4 regions of the Paenibacillus shenyangensis genome follow, and region 4 is predicted to be linked to each of the others. Evidence: a T-box and tRNA genes for the amino acid it is inferred to sense, from the RefSeq annotation. Region 4 holds a T-box; the other regions hold tRNA genes.
The links. A T-box is a leader RNA that pairs with one kind of tRNA and senses whether it is charged. The one in region 4 lies ahead of argS (arginine--tRNA ligase), so its partner is inferred to be a tRNA-Arg.

Region 1 (4,119 bases), on a different contig from region 4:
CCATTCTCAGCAGCGCCTTCTTCAACAACAGACAGTTCAGCGTGACGCTGTTGCAGACGCTCCAGCTCGCTATTGATGTCTTCGTCTGTTACTTCTACTTTGGATACTGGAACTTCCAGTCCTTTGTAGTCGCCCAGTTTTACTTCTGGTTTTACAGTTACTTTTGCTTTGAATTTGAAAGGTTGGCCTTTTTCGAACTGCTCGATTTCGATTTCAGGACGGTCAACCGGGAAGATATCAGTCTCATCGATTGCTTCGGAGTATGCTTCCGGCAGCAGGATGTCGATTGCATCATTGTACAGGCTCTCTACGCCAAAACGTGCTTCGAAGATAGACCGTGGTACTTTACCTTTACGGAAACCTGGTACACTTACTGTTTTGCCTACTTTATTAAAAGCTTTATCGATTGCTGCGCTTACACGCTCAGCAGATACTTCTACTTCAAGAACGCCAAGGTTCTTTTCTGTTTTTTCCCATTTTGCTGTCATTTCAAGAATTCCCCTCCAAAAAATATTAACATGAATTGATTATTGAAATTGTATACATTTCACGTGCAGAATAACCACTATAGTATATACAACAATTCATGTTTTATCAAGTTTGTTTCTGCACTCTATCCAGAGGTATCATGCATCCGCGGTTAGCGGGGCATCTGGCTGGATACAAACTGGTGAATTGCGCGGTAAGCCTGTTCGTAACGGAAGCGGATGCTGTCCGTCACTCCGTACATATTCCGTGTCTCTTCCTCGTTGCTGCTGCCTTCGAGCGTCTCTGCTACCGTCTGGTGCAGGGCAGCTGCCCAGATATCAATCTCCGCATCATCACCGCGTGTGATCCAGATATAATTCTGGGTGCCATAGATGCTCATAATAAACTGCGTCCACAGCTCTTGGGCAAAGTAAAACAGATTCGGCGCACTGATCTCGGCCTTGTCGGATACCCGCTCCAGAATCTGGATGATGGTCAGTGGAAACTCGGTCGGATCAAGAGGCACAGTCTCCACTTCAACATCTACCCGTTCATGCTGATGCATAAAAGAGACGGTTCCGCGGTAACCACGGCGGCGAAGCGTCTGCAGAACACGAAACTGAATCAATGGATGAATCTGATGCTCTTCCTGCAGCCATTCGATCAGACGCTGTTCGATATCCGGCTGATCCAGATATGAGAGTTGTTCAAGCGCCAGCAGCGTACGCTCTGATACCGGACGCTCCATCGCTGTCTTGAGCAGCTTCTCTTCATATAAGCGGTCTTCGGACTGCTTGAGCCGGATACGTTCGCGCATAATCTGTTCATTATTCGCAGCAGGTTCTTCATCCTCTGAAGCATCCAGACCCTCAAAATGGTCATGGGAAGACTCCGGGAACGTCGTACGCAGCCATCCGAGCAGCGACTCCCATTCTTCCAGCTGACGCTGATCCTGCCCCTGGCACTGCAGCAAAAACTCTAGCAGACTAATGGCTTCATGATAGCGCTCTGTCTCAAGCATATTGGTTAATTCAACCTGATAATAGTCGAGTGTCTTGGGAAACAGGACTACATTCCGATTGCTGTCTGTATGTGAATTCGTTGAATCCGTAATAATGGCACCTCCTACATTCATCACATCGTCTGTGATTTCATGATTATAGCACAGCTTCCTTCCTGCTCAAAAACCCAGGCTGTCTCCTATATTGTATATAAACCGTATCGTCTGTAGATACCAGATGACCGCGTAATTCTTATATTGTTTATTAAGGAGAAGTTTGCTTTTGAACGCCGGTATTCTTTTGTGCTTTTAACTGGTGGAGGAACGGTATGACAGCAGTTCATTAAAATTTGCTTGCCTTCCAACTCGGTTCATGATATTATATTTTTGTTGCGCTTGAAATATTGAATATTTGTCCCAGTAGCTCAGCCGGATAGAGCAACGGCCTTCTAAGCCGTCGGTCGGGGGTTCGAATCCCTCCTGGGACGTTACACACAAGAAAAAGCCTTTCATCCTTTTAAAGGATGAGAGGCTTTTTTTGTTTTGGATTGTTCCCGGAATATTGTTGTTGATTTTGATGATACAAGTTTGGTGTGGTTGTATTTATTAAAATAAAATCAGGATTATTTTTATTTAAGAAAAGCATCTTCAGGATTACATATTTTATTACATATTTTATTACATGCTTTCTTCTGGCTTGGAAGAAGCGAGCTTTTGCTCAAAGGGATAACGCATATCCCATTTTTCACGAATACGGGTCATCAGCTCCATTACATCTGTCGTCAGGTTCATCGTACGCTCTGTCTGTTCTCCCTGAACGCAGCGATTCATATATTCCACTTCATATGCGAGTGCCTGATCCGTTGATCCACTCTGAATCATCTCGGTCTGACCATCTGCGTAATGAATAATCGCCTGGTCCGCGCGGGAAAACTCCTTGATCTCGATGTATCCCTTCTCACACCCAATCGTACCGATACGGGGAATCGAGGTATTCAGCGACAAGGATACATTGGCCATCCCATTGCGGCTTGTTCGCAGAATAGTCGCTGATTGCTCATCGACCCCGGTAGCAGCCTTCTGTACACTGGTCAAGATCTGGTCCAGCAGACCCGACAAAAAGCAGCGTACAAAAGAAAGCGCGTATACGCCCATATCCAACAGTGCTCCTCCGGCCAGTTCAGGATTATAGAAACGGTTCTTCGGATCATATTCCTTGGGATCACCCATAGACACATTGATCATCTTGAGAGCACCCAACCGACCGCTATCTATAATCTTGTGCAGTTCCCCGTAGAGCGGCATATGGTATATCGTCATGGCTTCCGCCAGGATCAACTTTTTCTCTGCTGCCACTGCCTGAATCTCCTTCAGTTCTTCGCTGTTAACAGTGATCGCCTTTTCACAAAAAACATGCTTGTCCGCATGAAGACACTTCATGACATAGCTATGATGGTTACTATGAGGGGTAGCGATATATACAATATCAATCGAAGAATTACGCAGCATTTCATCTATATTATCGTAGGCATGCTCGGCACCGCATTCGGATGCAAACTGTCTGGAACGATCCATTTGGCGGGAGCACACTGCGAATACACGTCCATTCACCTGACGAATCGCGGCTGCAAAATCATGTGCAATTTCTCCTGTACCGACGATCGCCCAATTTAAAGTTATCATACACTTGCCTCCTATTCTGTTGCTTCAGTCTTCTCTACCATTACCCTTTTACCATGATCGCTTACCAGTGCATACAAAAAGACGGCCGCTGTGTTCATGACAAGCGTACCGTCTATACAAAGAAAGTCTACTATATTTTCAACTGCTTGGTGTAAAGGCTTCCAATCCTATTACCTTATTATTTGAAGCAAGAGCAAGTAAAACGATAGGGATATTTTACGAGCAGCTGTATCAATAAGAGAAAAGGGGAACAAGGTAAATCGCGAAAGTGACCTCTTTAGGAAATCTTTGTATTTTTTGGTTGGTTTTGATATAAATAACTTTGTTGAGGTAGATTGATATCTCCTGGTAAGCGATAATCATGATGCTCACGAGCCTATTTCAATATAATCGCTCCCACCTATTACAGATTGGAAAGGAGAGTATTATGGAAGATTTACCATGCAAAGGCTGCAATGGAATGTGCTGCGGACCTGTTCCCGTGACGGAGCAGGAGCTTAAAATAATCAAAAAGAAAGTAAAATCCATGCCTAAAAAAAGCAGGATGGATCTGGAGAAGCAGCCGAGAAATTTTGGAACCTGCATGTTTTTTGATATGGAGAAGGATAGGTGTGGCATTCATTCCGCCAGACCGGGGGTTTGCCGTGCTTTCGGGTATTATAAGACGCTCGTTTGTTTTCGCAAACCGGAAATGGCGACCCAAGCACATTGGAGCCCTGCCGACAAACCCGTTGGTATACTGTCGATAGACATCACATGGCAAGCTTTTTAGATAACAAGGGATATTTCCAGAGAATCTGGGAATACCCCTTGGGCGCAGGCTTTGTCCACATTCTTTGTCCTGGCTCTATAAAAGAACTACATATAAAAGGTTTACCTGCTTAGTAAAAGTTTATCTGCTCAATGAACCGGCAGCAGCTACTGATGAAGCTGGGGAAAGGATCGAAGACGGAATTTGAATAAGACTA
Region 2 (4,119 bases), on a different contig from region 4:
TTGGAAGCAGCATACATCCGGTTGAACATCACGCCAAAATAGCCCGAATATACCCGTCCACCGATTACGGTTCCCTGAATAGAAATACTGCCTGTTGCAGTAATGGTAGAGTTGTATACATTGCCATGAATATACACATTACCGAGCGATTCGATAATCATATGATCAGTGACATTGCCATGCACAATGACGTCTCCGGCGAATACAATATTGCCTGTACGCAGATCCACATCTCCATTTACAACAAAAGCACTGGAAATGTCTACCTGTCGACGGTTGCCGCGCCCGGTCATCCGCGGACGGCCCGGACGCAGAGCAATGATCTCACCGGCTTCATTCATTTCAGTAAATTCTCCCGCGGTTACTTCCAGATCCAGCGCCTGTTTTGGAGGCAATTCATTGCCGAATACATCATAGCCGGGTAATCCGGTTACCAGTGCATGCTTGGTAGCGATCACTTCGCCTTCATGTACCGATGGAATACGCCGGTAACTGCGATGATCCACGACACCACTTGCTTCATGGAACACCGATTCAATCTGTTCCGGGAAAAACAGCTCCAATCTGGCATCGGTTCCTGGTACGGATGCCTGTCCGCGTGCTACTACGACCGGTTTGCCGGAAGGAAGCTCCAGCTCTTGCAAAATGGCGGCTTTGTCTATATTTTTGATAATATGACGGCTCTCCAGTGCATCCATAATATGAGTGAATTCCAGTGTCTCGATAATGCGCTCATGATTCGGTACGGCCTGTACCGTAAGCTGCGCCGAAGCTGGGGTATCCACCAGATTCCATTCGTAACGTACCTTTTCATGCAGAATCAGGTACGCTTCCATCTTGTCCGAAGAGACTTTGATCTCGAACAGCGGTTCATGCTGAAGTTCCCAGGTAATGATATCTTCTTCACCAATCGGAGCAGTTCCGGCAATAATATTTTTGTTCACAATCAACGAGACCGGAGCAGCACCACGGATCGAAGCCGGCCGACCTCCCTGACGTGGAGGAAATACATGGATACGGTTATCTTTGATCTTGACCCATCCGTGCTTTCCGCCGTCCGGGATATCATCATCCCATACCGAAGAGGCAGCTGATTTAGTTGGTTCCTCCGATAACTCCTGCATAGGATGCTCTGATTCATGGCCGGATAGAGATGTAGACATTATGGATACCTCCATTTCAGTTAAATGACATATCAGCCGATATGATAACGATTGCAATATATAAAGAGTTAATAGCGCTTTTATATTAGTTAAATAGTTGTAGGTATATTATAATACACATTTTCCCAATTAAAACTTATTTTTGGATAATTAGCACTATTATTTTCGTTAAAAATTGAAATAAAGAGCATTTTTATTTGAATAACCACTTATTTAGCCAGTATATACCAGATAGCAAGGGCTGGCTAACTGCTATCAAAAATTATATTTGAAAAAATTGTGATTTACGGTATAATATCATTTGTCGTCAAATTATACATATTCTTTGTCCCAGTAGCTCAGCTGGATAGAGCAACGGCCTTCTAAGCCGTCGGTCGGGGGTTCGAATCCCTCCTGGGACGTTCAAAAAGCGCTCTTCATTTTATATAATGAAGGGCGCTTTTTTTGTATTTATTTCATGAAATTTGAATGTGAAGAGAGCCTGTCCGAGCAGATATAAGAGTATTCAAATAGAGCATAATCTTTACCTGAAGTAGTTTGTAATACATTACCCATTAGCACCAATTACACTATCTGTCGAGACATCCTTAATGGCTTATTGCAGCTTATAATAACAAATTGTATACTCAGTTCATCTATCGAAGCCTTACAGATTCATACATTGCGACCTGTTCCTATAACCAAACAAATCCATAGACAGGAGAAATAAATATGAAAAACTGGATGCGGCATGTGCAACAGATTCCGGCTATTTTGCAGGCAGTACTCAATATCACACTTGGGTTGGTCGCTTTTACATTATGTTTTTTTCTTTTAAAAGAGACCTGGTACATTTTCAGCTTCATCTTTATTAGTGCAGATACAGGGACAACTGCGTATGAATTCATGGATCAACTGCTGGTATTCTTTTTGTATTTTGAGTTTATTGCCCTGATCGTCAAGTATTTCAAAAGCGGGTTCCATTTTCCGCTGCGTTACTTCATCTATATTGGAATCACAGCAATTATTCGGCTGATCATTGTAGATTATGATAATGCGATGAGTACACTATTATGGTCTCTCGCTATTCTGGCGCTGCTCGGTGCACTGCTGCTCGCCAATACACGCCCGATTCGCCGGGACAACTGATACAGCAGCATACGGTGCAGGGAGTATGATACGATAGGTGTAGAGCTATTGATCGGTTATGCTCAGCATCAATCGCTATAAATGAAGCAATGGAGGAAAAACCCATGACAGAACAAGTGAAAATCTCCCAGCGCAGTGCGATTATTATTGAGCGTCTGCGTTCGGATGGTATGGCAGAAGATATGCTGATTCAGGCACTGAATGAACAGGAAGATGCTCCGCTGCGCGCGGTCAGCAGTGCAGATATCGATTTTGCCGAATGGATGAATTATGCAAAGGAACACGGTGAACAGCTGGTAGAGGCAGTCCGTGACGGATATCGTATGACGTTTACAACAGTGCCTGGAATGAAGAACTGGCTCAAGTATGCATTGTCCATGGAGACAGAACGTGATTATACCGAAGGGGAAGAAGGGCGAATGGACGGCCTTCAGCTGACACTTGAACAAGCACAGCAGCTCAAGGATACGATTGCGGTTAACTGGGTGCTGCTGGAACACGAAGATGGCAGCTCTTCACTACTGCTGCGTGCACTGCTGACTTCTGCCGAAGCTCCGCAACTGTAAAATCGGCAGTAGACAATCGCTGACTGTATACCGTTATTGGTCTTATATGGTTGTTGATCTTATAGTGGGCTTTGATCGTATAGCAAACTTCGATCGTACAGCGATCAATGATTTTATATCAGCAGTTAATCATATAGCATGGCTGCTTTTATTGCTGGGCGTTCAGGTTGGATCGCTTGCCTGCTGCTATCCGATATTCCCGTGGACTGACCTGGCACATCTGTTTGAATATTTTGCCAAAGTGGGAGAAGTTGTTAAATCCTGATGCTTCGGCAATATCGATAATTTTGAGCTCGGTTTCCCGTAGCAACTGCTGGGCGGTCTGGATGCGTACTGTATTCATATATTCCGTGAGGTGGAATCCGGTCGTCCGCTTGAACATCCGGCTTAGATGGGATGGACTGAGATGAAATTGATCAGCGATGGTCTGTAGGGACAGCGGCTGTTGATGGTTCTGTTTGATATATTGGGCCACATCGGACATCTGCTGCTGGACAGCAGTCCGGCTGGATGGCGATTCGGCTGAGGATGAAGATTGGCTGCGGGCGCAGTGAATGAGAAGCTCCATCACCAGATGATGAACAAGCAGCTGGTATCCTTCAGCCTGAATAGTCAGTTCACGTACCAGCTGCTGAATAACCGGCTGCAGCCATATCTGATCCCGAACAGTGGTATGGAAGACCGGATAACCGCTATGAAAAGGCCGAAGCAGCCACTGTTTATCTTTACCAAAATGCTGTTCTACAAACTGATCATTAAAATACAGCACAATGCGCTTATGATCCGGCAGCTTGCCGGGCAGTGTCCGGTGCAGCTCGTCTTTGCCGATAAATACAATATCTCCGGTATGCACTTCATATAATTGATCCCCGATAAAATAGGTTCGTTCACCCGACAACAGAATATAGATCTCATAATGAGGATGTACATGTTCGGTAGTCATGGCAAAATAATCACTACGTACGATATATTCAGCGACCAGCGCATGAGGGCTGGTTAGATTACTGTGCAGATCCGGATTCATATAGGTTTCCCTACCTTTATGTAAGCGTTATCTATTTGAGAGTATATCACACAAAATAAGCGGTATTACCGAAACAAAGCATCATTTGCGGAGAATAGAGCCGCTTTTTTTGCTAATGTGGACTCAGACAGTCTTATCATGTTCTGAGGAGGCACTATTTAAATGAAGCAGAAAAAGTATGCACTTGTAGGCACAGGTGGACGTGCGGAGTTTTTTTATGGAGCAATTGCCCGCGATT
Region 3 (4,119 bases), on a different contig from region 4:
TGTCCGCTTATCAATCCTAATTTTTTTTGAACATTGCTATGCAGAACATAAATAGATAGGAATATCCCAAGAACCTGTTCCATCGTGATCGTACGATGTTGAACAGGTTTTTTTTATTATGTATTTCTTTTTCGGCAGATGAGGAAAGGGGAGTTCAAAATCGCATAGGTAACAGGAGAATGAAAGGTAGCGAATAACAGCAGAACAAAAACACCTCCAGACATTAGTCTGGAGGTGTTTGGATAGGCTGGCAGTTGCCGGCTTATACTCCTTGCGGAGGTGTTTTTTCGATAACTTTATCGATCAGACCGTATTCCTGTGCATCTGCAGCAGTCATGAAATAGTCACGATCGGTATCTTTTTCGATACGTTCCAACGGCTGGCCTGTACGTTCAGCCAGGATTTTGTTCAGCTTGTCACGCATTTTGAGGATACGACGTGCACGGATTTCGATATCCGTTGCCTGACCTTGAGCACCACCCAGTGGTTGGTGAATCATAACTTCACTGTTTGGCAGCGCAAAACGCTTGCCTTTGGCACCTGCATTCAACAGGAACGCGCCCATACTCGCAGCCATACCTACGCAGATCGTAGATACATCGGCTTTGATAAATTGCATTGTATCGTAAATAGCCATACCTGCAGTAATGGAACCGCCTGGGCTGTTAATGTAGAGGTGAATATCTTTCTCAGGGTCTTCGGCTTCCAGGAACAGCATCTGTGCAATAATTGCATTCGCTACCATATCGTTAACCTCAGAACCAAGGAAAATGATACGGTCTTTCAGCAGACGGGAGTAAATGTCATACGCACGTTCACCACGGCTGCTCTGTTCAACGACCATTGGGATATAACTCACTAGAAACCCTCCTTAGATTACAATCATAATAAGTGTGATTATATAGTGGATCATTACTTCAAACAATATCAGGAACTCAATTGTTCTTACCACATTATAGGATAATTCAAACTAAAAGTCAAAGATAGTCAAACTATTGACTGTAAAACTGCCTGAACTGCTAAAAAATGGGTTAATGATGAAGAGGAACATTTGCTGTTCTCTATGGACACAATATGTCCCGTCTATAAGATAGAGACTGGATCACGGATCCGACAAGTCTTATCTTGAAATGCAGATCTGGCCGCGTATATATAATTGCTACTATAGGAATACTATTATATGCAGATACAAAAATAACCAGCCTGGGCTGGTTACGTCATTACTATTTCATCGAAGAAAAGATTATGTAATTAATCATGCGATAATATATACGTGCTACGATCAAGCTCTGAGCATCTGCTGCAAGAAAAGTAAAGTGGCGCGCCCGCCAAGAATCGAACTTGGATCTCAGGCTTCGGAGGCCTACGTCATATCCATTGGACCACGGGCGCATATCAGCAACAGCAAGAATTAGTATAGATGAAATAAAGTCAAAAAGCAAGCAACGCTTCCATAATAGTTATAACATGCATCTTCCATAATTAGTTGTCGCAAAGACTTGCTTCCCACGCAAAAATTGGTTAATATAGACGTGGGACTTAAAAAGTTATGCCGGGACATTTTGAGTCCATTATACGTAGCCTGAGTTACTGGGTATCCAATTACACTGAGCGAGACAAGTTGCAGGAGTGGAAAGCATGCGAAAATTACTTGAAATACAACAGCAGCTTCTGCCCGATCTCACCGATGTATTGAAGAAAAGATATGCTATTTTACATCAGGTCATGCTGACCGGAATTGTCGGGCGTAGATCGCTTGCCGTTTCCCTCAATATGACAGAGCGGGTACTGCGGGCTGAGACCGACCTGCTCAAAGCTCAGGGACTCCTTGAGATTGAGAGTACAGGAATGAGGATCAGCGAAGCAGGCAGGGAACTGCTGGAGGAACTTGAGCCTATTATGGAAGAGTTGCTCGGATTGTCCGTATTGGAAGATCGCATCCGTGATGTGTATGGACTAAGACAGGTTGTTATTGTACCTGGAGACAGTGACACATCAGCCAGTACCAAGCAGAATCTTGGCAGAGCTGGTGCCAAAGCTCTGCTCAGTGTGATTCGTGAGAATGATATTGTAGCTGTAACCGGCGGCTTTACGCTTGCCGAAGTAGCAGAACAACTTAGCCCAACTTTTCCAGCACCTCTAAAGGACGCCTGGTTCGTACCGGCAAGAGGCGGACTTGGCGAGAACATGGAGTATCAGGCTAACTCCATCGTTTCGACCATGGCTAAGCGTGTAGGCGCGCAGTACCGGCTGCTGCATGTGCCCGATCTGCTGCGCAGAGATGCTTACGAGCTGCTGTATCAGGATCAGAATGTCCGTGAGATTGTCGATTTTATCCGGCGTGCACGAATTATCATTCATGGCATCGGTGATGCGATGGAGATGGTGCGGCGCCGGAGACTGGACCCACAGACGGTAGAGGAGATCCGCAGTGCTGGAGCCGTAGCCGAATCATTCGGCCACTATTTTAATGAAGATGGTCAGACGGTGCACCATATGCTGACCCTCGGACTTCAGCTGGAGGATATTGCGAATGCCGAAGTCGTTATTGGAATAGCGGGCGGACGCAGCAAAGCCAAATCTATCCATTCTGTACTTAAATTCGGACAGGAAGATATCCTGGTCCTCGACGAAGCCGCTGCCAGAGAGATCGTCAAGGAGCTATAGTGGTTTCCTTGTATCAATCAATGTTATGCTTGTGACGGTGTCACGGCATGCATCACTGGCAGCAGACACACAAGCTTCATCTTATTATCGTTGTCTTGACAGGCTCGAGAGGGTCATGTCTTGATTGAATAAATCATAAACTTATTTCTAGGAGGAATTAACTCATGGTTAAAGTTGGTATTAACGGTTTTGGACGTATCGGACGTCTGGCTTTCCGTCGTATTCAAGACGTAGCAGGTATCGAAGTGGTAGCAATCAACGATCTGACAGACGCTAAAATGCTGGCGCATCTTTTGAAATATGATACTACTCAAGGTAAATTCAACGGCGAAGTTGAAGTACACGATGGTTTCTTCAAAGTAAACGGCAAAGAAGTTAAAGTTCTGGCTAACCGTAACCCTGAAGAACTGCCTTGGGGCGAGCTTGGCGTAGACATCGTACTGGAGTGCACAGGCTTCTTCACAACAAAAGAAAAAGCTGAGCTTCACCTGAAAGCAGGCGCTAAGCGTGTTGTTATCTCCGCTCCAGCAACTGGCGAAATGAAAACAATCGTTTACAACGTAAACCACGAAATCCTGGATGGTACTGAAACAGTTATCTCCGGCGCATCTTGCACAACAAACTGCCTGGCACCTATGGCAAAAACTCTGCAAGACAAATTCGGCGTTGTTGAAGGTCTGATGACTACAATCCACGCTTACACTGGCGACCAAAACACTCTGGATGCTCCACACGCCAAAGGTGACTTCCGTCGTGCTCGTGCAGCTGCTGAAAACATCATTCCTAACACAACTGGTGCTGCCAAAGCAATCGGTCTGGTTATCCCAGAACTGAAAGGTAAACTGGATGGCGGAGCACAACGTGTGCCTGTAGCTACTGGTTCCCTGACTGAGCTGGTAACTGTTCTGGAAAAATCCGTAACCGTTGAAGAAATCAACGCAGCTATGAAAGAAGCTTCCGATTCGGAAACTTATGGCTACACTGAAGATGAAATCGTATCTTCCGACATCAAAGGTATGACTTTCGGTTCCCTGTTCGATGCGACTCAAACTCGCGTTCTGACAGTTGGCGACAAGCAACTGGTTAAAACTGTAGCTTGGTACGACAACGAAATGTCCTATACAGCTCAACTGGTTCGTACTTTGGAGTACTTTGCAAACAAAGCCTAATACGAAGCAGCAGCTGGAATAAATATTAATTCCATAAAGCGGAAACAGATCTCATTTGTTTCCGCTTTTTCTAAGTTAACATCTGACAGATGCTGTCGGTGTTAGCGATAAGCTGTTCCTGATTTTACTATGGATGGATTGGATATGGACTGCCGGAGCAGAAGAAAACAGCGGGAATGATCCCGGGAAAATCATTTCGGTCTGTCCTTTCGGAAGGCAAAGCGCAGTAAAGAACAATCTGTTCAAAATACGGACATGGAGGAACGACGATGAATAAAAAAAG
Region 4 (4,119 bases):
ACCAGCATCTGAATCGCCTGCGGCTGGGTCAACTGCTGATTGGGCTTGAACTGGGTAGCTGTCACCCCATTAATAATTCCTTTTTCCTGCAAAGAACTGACGATCGACTGGTTATTGGAACCTTGCACATCAGAGAATGCTGCTGCTGCAGCTACTCCACTGCCTGCAAGTGCACAGGATAATGCCAGCAATGCTGCTGCTTTCTTTTTCGAATTCCACATTGTAATCCCTCCATCATATAGATAATCAGGTTAATCTTTGATATACCGGGAAAACCTATTTTCCGGCGAACCTTCACTATCACAGACGCAGGGCAGGACCAAATGGTTGCGTACCTCTTCAAGTCTTACATTTGCTGTGGAGCTTTCATACCGAGCAATTCCATTAATCGAGCCAGATACTCTCCTGTCCGGCGGCTCAGTTCCAGGCGCTGTTCACGCCAGGCAGGCGAACCATCCAGAATACGATTATGACTATAAAATTGATTGAATAATCTCGCAGTCTGAAGTGCATATCTGGCCATGATCGATGGCTCATGCAGACGAACTGCCCGTTCCAGTTCACTGTCATAACTGGCAAGATGACAGAGCAGCTCCCAGGCACTATCCGTCCAACCGGATGGTTCTTCCACAACAGCTTCGGAGTCGACCTGATCCAGTGACGGATCTGTCACTGCATCTGCCGTCAGTTCGGGAGTCGGCGCATTTTGCGCAGCACGTCGCAGAATACTTTGAATCCGGGCATAGGCATACTGTACATAAGGTCCGGTCTCTCCTTCGAAGCTCACGGCTTCTTCCAGCGAGAAATCAATTTCATTTTGACGATTGTTTTTGAGATCATTAAAAATGATAGCACCTACGCCGACCTGCCGGGCAACTTCTTCCTTATTCGGCAAATCAGGATTTTTCTCCTCGATAATACGTGCTGCCTGCTGTACTGCCTCATCCAGCACTTCTTCCAGAAATACAACTTTCCCTTTGCGTGTAGACATTTTTTTGCCATTTACTTTCATCAGACCAAATGGCACATGTATGCAATCTTCTGCCCAATCAAAGCCCATTTTGCGCAGTACAGCAAACACCTGACGAAAATGCAGCGTCTGCTCTCCACCGACGACATATACGAGACGATCGCCCTCCATCACTTCCTTGCGGTAAATAGCTGTCGCCAGATCACGAGTCGGGTAGATAGTTGTACCATCGGATTTGATAATCAGGCAGGGAGGCATATCCTGCTCATCCAGACGAACTACCAAGGCTCCATCACTTTCTTCCAGCAGATTCAGCTCGCGCAGCCGATCCACGACTGCAGGCATTTTATCATTATAAAAGCTCTCGCCCAGTACAGCATCAAATTCCACACCAAGGCGCTCATACATCCGATCCAGTGAAGCCATACTCACATCTACAAAATAACGCCATAATTCCAGCGCCTGGGCGTCGCCATTCTCAAGCTTGCGGAACCAGTCCCGTGCTTCATCCTCCAGCTCCAGATGCTCTGCTGCCTCATCATGGAATTTGATGTATACACGAAGTGCTTCCCCGATCGGATTCTGCTCCATCTGTACCGGATCGCTCCACCGCAAATGCGCAGTAATCTGCTTACCAAACTGGGTTCCCCAGTCGCCAATATGATTGACACGTACCGGCTCATATCCGGCAGCATGATAGATGCGATATAGGGCGGCGCCGATCACCGTAGAACGCAGATGCCCGACTCCAAACGGCTTCGCGATATTGGGTGAGGACATATCGATAATAATACGTTGCCCTTTACCGGTCTGAAGCTGATAATGCTCCTCTTTACTAATCTGTTCCAGCAGTGTTGTGCTACACTGTGTACGATCCCAATGCATATTCATGTATGCGCCGGCAGCCGATACACGGATATGTGCATAGTCCGGCAGTTCACTGATCCGGCTACACAATTCGTCAGCGATCTGCTGCGGAGCGCGACGCCAGGATTTGGCCAGAGTAAAACATGGAAAAGCCAAATCTCCCATCGCCACCGATGGGGGCGTCTCCAGCAGCCGGGTCAGCTCGGTTGTATCGATATCGGTAACCTTTTGCAACATTTGTGAGGCTTCTTCCATAAACAATCCTACTGTACTCATCCTTTGTCCACTCCCTTTAATCTTGTACATATCAAAAAACTCCCGTCCCTCAAGCCAAAGCTTAAGAGACGAGAGCATCGATTGCTGTTCCCGCGGTACCACTCTTGGTACAATCGGCATCATACGGATAATTATCCATCAGATCCCAGATTGTCACTCGAATACGATAACGGTGTCGGACCGGATTCGCCTATGCACAGCATTTTGCTCTATGGCATACTGCTGCTTTGGGCGGATCATCTCACAGGTGCGCTTCGGCAAAGGCATTCTACCGGCTCCCACCATCCCGGCTCGCTTGAAGAATGTAGACTGTACCTACTCTCCTGTTCATAGACTTTTATGTAATTTGGTGAAATAACTATTCAGCATAATGATATGCAAGTTAGCAGTATTATATCGGGCAACCTGCAGACAAGCAACCTTTTTTTGCAATTCTTTTTTGAAAACCATTTTTGAATTTCAGATGGATTACCATTAGTTGATGACCCGCCAAAAGATACTTTTATTTTATCCAACTCTCCAATAGCTTGTTTGCCGTGTTGTTTCTCCACTTCATTTTCGATTGTATTTACTTGGCTTTTTACATACAAAAAGCTGCTATCTATGGGGATAGCAGCTTTTAATATTCAAATTATATACAAATATTGAGCTTCTGTCCTGTCTACTCTATCCAGTAAATCTCAAGACCAAGCGATTGGAATCAGAAGGAAAAAGAATCAATCTTCCGGTTGTATCATTGAGGTGTTGTCTCTCAGAAAACGCACACTCCTATGTAGACAACTCTGTTCATTTATACAGGAACTTTCATCTCCATCAGTTCTCTGCACATTTGAGCACAGCGACGGCATGCCTGCACACATTCCTGACAATGTGTCTGTGGATGCTTCTGACATTCGTCGATGCATGCTTCACAAGCTTTGGCACATACTTCGGCGATTTCGGCAGCGAAGATACTTCCCTGACTCAATGCCTGCGCTGTAAAGGAGCAGATCTCTGCACAATCCCGATTGATACGAATGCAATCACACAGCTTCTCCAGATCATATTCCTTGAGGTTGGAAATATAGGAAATATTGCAGGCATTCATTGCTTCTACACATGCCTCGATATACGAATGATATTGTTGTAGTGTTGACATAATAATAGCCTCCCGAGTAGTTCTATTTTGGTAAACGTGGTGTAAGCCAGCTTATTTAGGCGCCGTTGTCCGGCCTCAGCGTTTGGTTATTGAACTATTACCCCGGGACAGGCAAAATTGAAACGAAGGTATAATCAGGATTCCGCAGCTTGACGCTCCAGTGTCAGCAATTGTTCCTGTATTTGTTGCTTATCAAAGTATTCTCCAATAAATACGGCGACATCCGGGATGGGTTTTTGTGGTATGGTTTTCATAAAATCCATCTGGCGATAGGCATATTGGAATAAGAAACGGCTTGAAGTATCACTGAACGTCAGGATCCCTTTGGCACGATATACTTCGGTTGGCAGCTGCGCAATGATCTTTTCAAATTCTTCACTGTTGATCGGATTCTGGAAATGATGCGTATAGACCATTACATGTTCATGGGAATGATGCATATGCTGATGCCCATTATTCCCCTCTATTGTGTCATGATCTGTTGAATCTTCCGATTCTGAAGAATTGCATACTGCGCAGTTTTGTACATCATGTTCAGTGACAGTATCTGCACGCTGTTCACTGCTAAGCGAAGCACCTTCCTGCTCGTAATACGAACGATCCACCTCACAGCGTACAGCGACATGAACAGGAGCATACGCATTCCAGCCACGTACAATATGCTGTACCTGCTCCAGCTGCTCGGGACTAACCAGATCACTTTTGTTAAGAATAAGCAGGGATGCTGACCGAATCTGTTCCTGCATGAGTCGATACGTCTTGCCCTGTTGGTCTTGGTATAGCTGCCATAGATGGGCAGTATCCACTACTGTAATCAGATTGCGTAGCTCTAATGGATTATAGAGAGCAATCTCGGTAACCACATCGA

Region 1: it has a tRNA-Arg gene. The T-box ahead of argS (arginine--tRNA ligase) is inferred to sense a tRNA for this amino acid. The anticodon was not compared.
Region 2: it has a tRNA-Arg gene. The T-box ahead of argS (arginine--tRNA ligase) is inferred to sense a tRNA for this amino acid. The anticodon was not compared.
Region 3: it has a tRNA-Arg gene. The T-box ahead of argS (arginine--tRNA ligase) is inferred to sense a tRNA for this amino acid. The anticodon was not compared.

What each region holds. Positions count from the first base shown of each region.
Region 1 covers NZ_AOIG01000019.1:41,654-45,772, forward strand. Annotated here, with positions in the region: gene tig (trigger factor) at 1-488, opposite strand, end outside; gene H065_RS0116000 (hypothetical protein) at 641-1,603, opposite strand; tRNA gene H065_RS0116005 (tRNA-Arg) at 1,883-1,956, shown strand; gene H065_RS0116010 (Gfo/Idh/MocA family protein) at 2,147-3,151, opposite strand; gene H065_RS0116020 (YkgJ family cysteine cluster protein) at 3,579-3,923, shown strand; gene H065_RS0116025 (Gfo/Idh/MocA family protein) at 4,044-4,119, opposite strand, start outside.
Region 2 covers NZ_AOIG01000019.1:46,965-51,083, reverse strand. Annotated here, with positions in the region: gene H065_RS26100 (flagellar assembly protein A) at 1-1,163, opposite strand, end outside; tRNA gene H065_RS0116045 (tRNA-Arg) at 1,491-1,564, shown strand; gene psiE (phosphate-starvation-inducible protein PsiE) at 1,875-2,291, shown strand; gene H065_RS0116035 (hypothetical protein) at 2,396-2,857, shown strand; gene H065_RS0116030 (helix-turn-helix transcriptional regulator) at 3,006-3,881, opposite strand; gene H065_RS0116025 (Gfo/Idh/MocA family protein) at 4,044-4,119, shown strand, end outside.
Region 3 covers NZ_AOIG01000026.1:32,178-36,296, forward strand. Annotated here, with positions in the region: gene H065_RS26470 (PdaC/SigV domain-containing protein) at 1-20, shown strand, start outside; gene clpP (ATP-dependent Clp endopeptidase proteolytic subunit ClpP) at 263-859, opposite strand; tRNA gene H065_RS0120095 (tRNA-Arg) at 1,318-1,392, opposite strand; gene H065_RS0120100 (sugar-binding transcriptional regulator) at 1,639-2,667, shown strand; gene gap (type I glyceraldehyde-3-phosphate dehydrogenase) at 2,832-3,836, shown strand; gene H065_RS0120110 (phosphoglycerate kinase) at 4,106-4,119, shown strand, end outside.
Region 4 covers NZ_AOIG01000027.1:11,062-15,180, reverse strand. Annotated here, with positions in the region: gene H065_RS0120475 (S-layer homology domain-containing protein) at 1-221, opposite strand, end outside; gene argS (arginine--tRNA ligase) at 347-2,113, opposite strand; T-box leader at 2,175-2,453, opposite strand; gene H065_RS0120465 (four-helix bundle copper-binding protein) at 2,904-3,251, opposite strand; gene H065_RS0120460 (CobW family GTP-binding protein) at 3,386-4,119, opposite strand, start outside.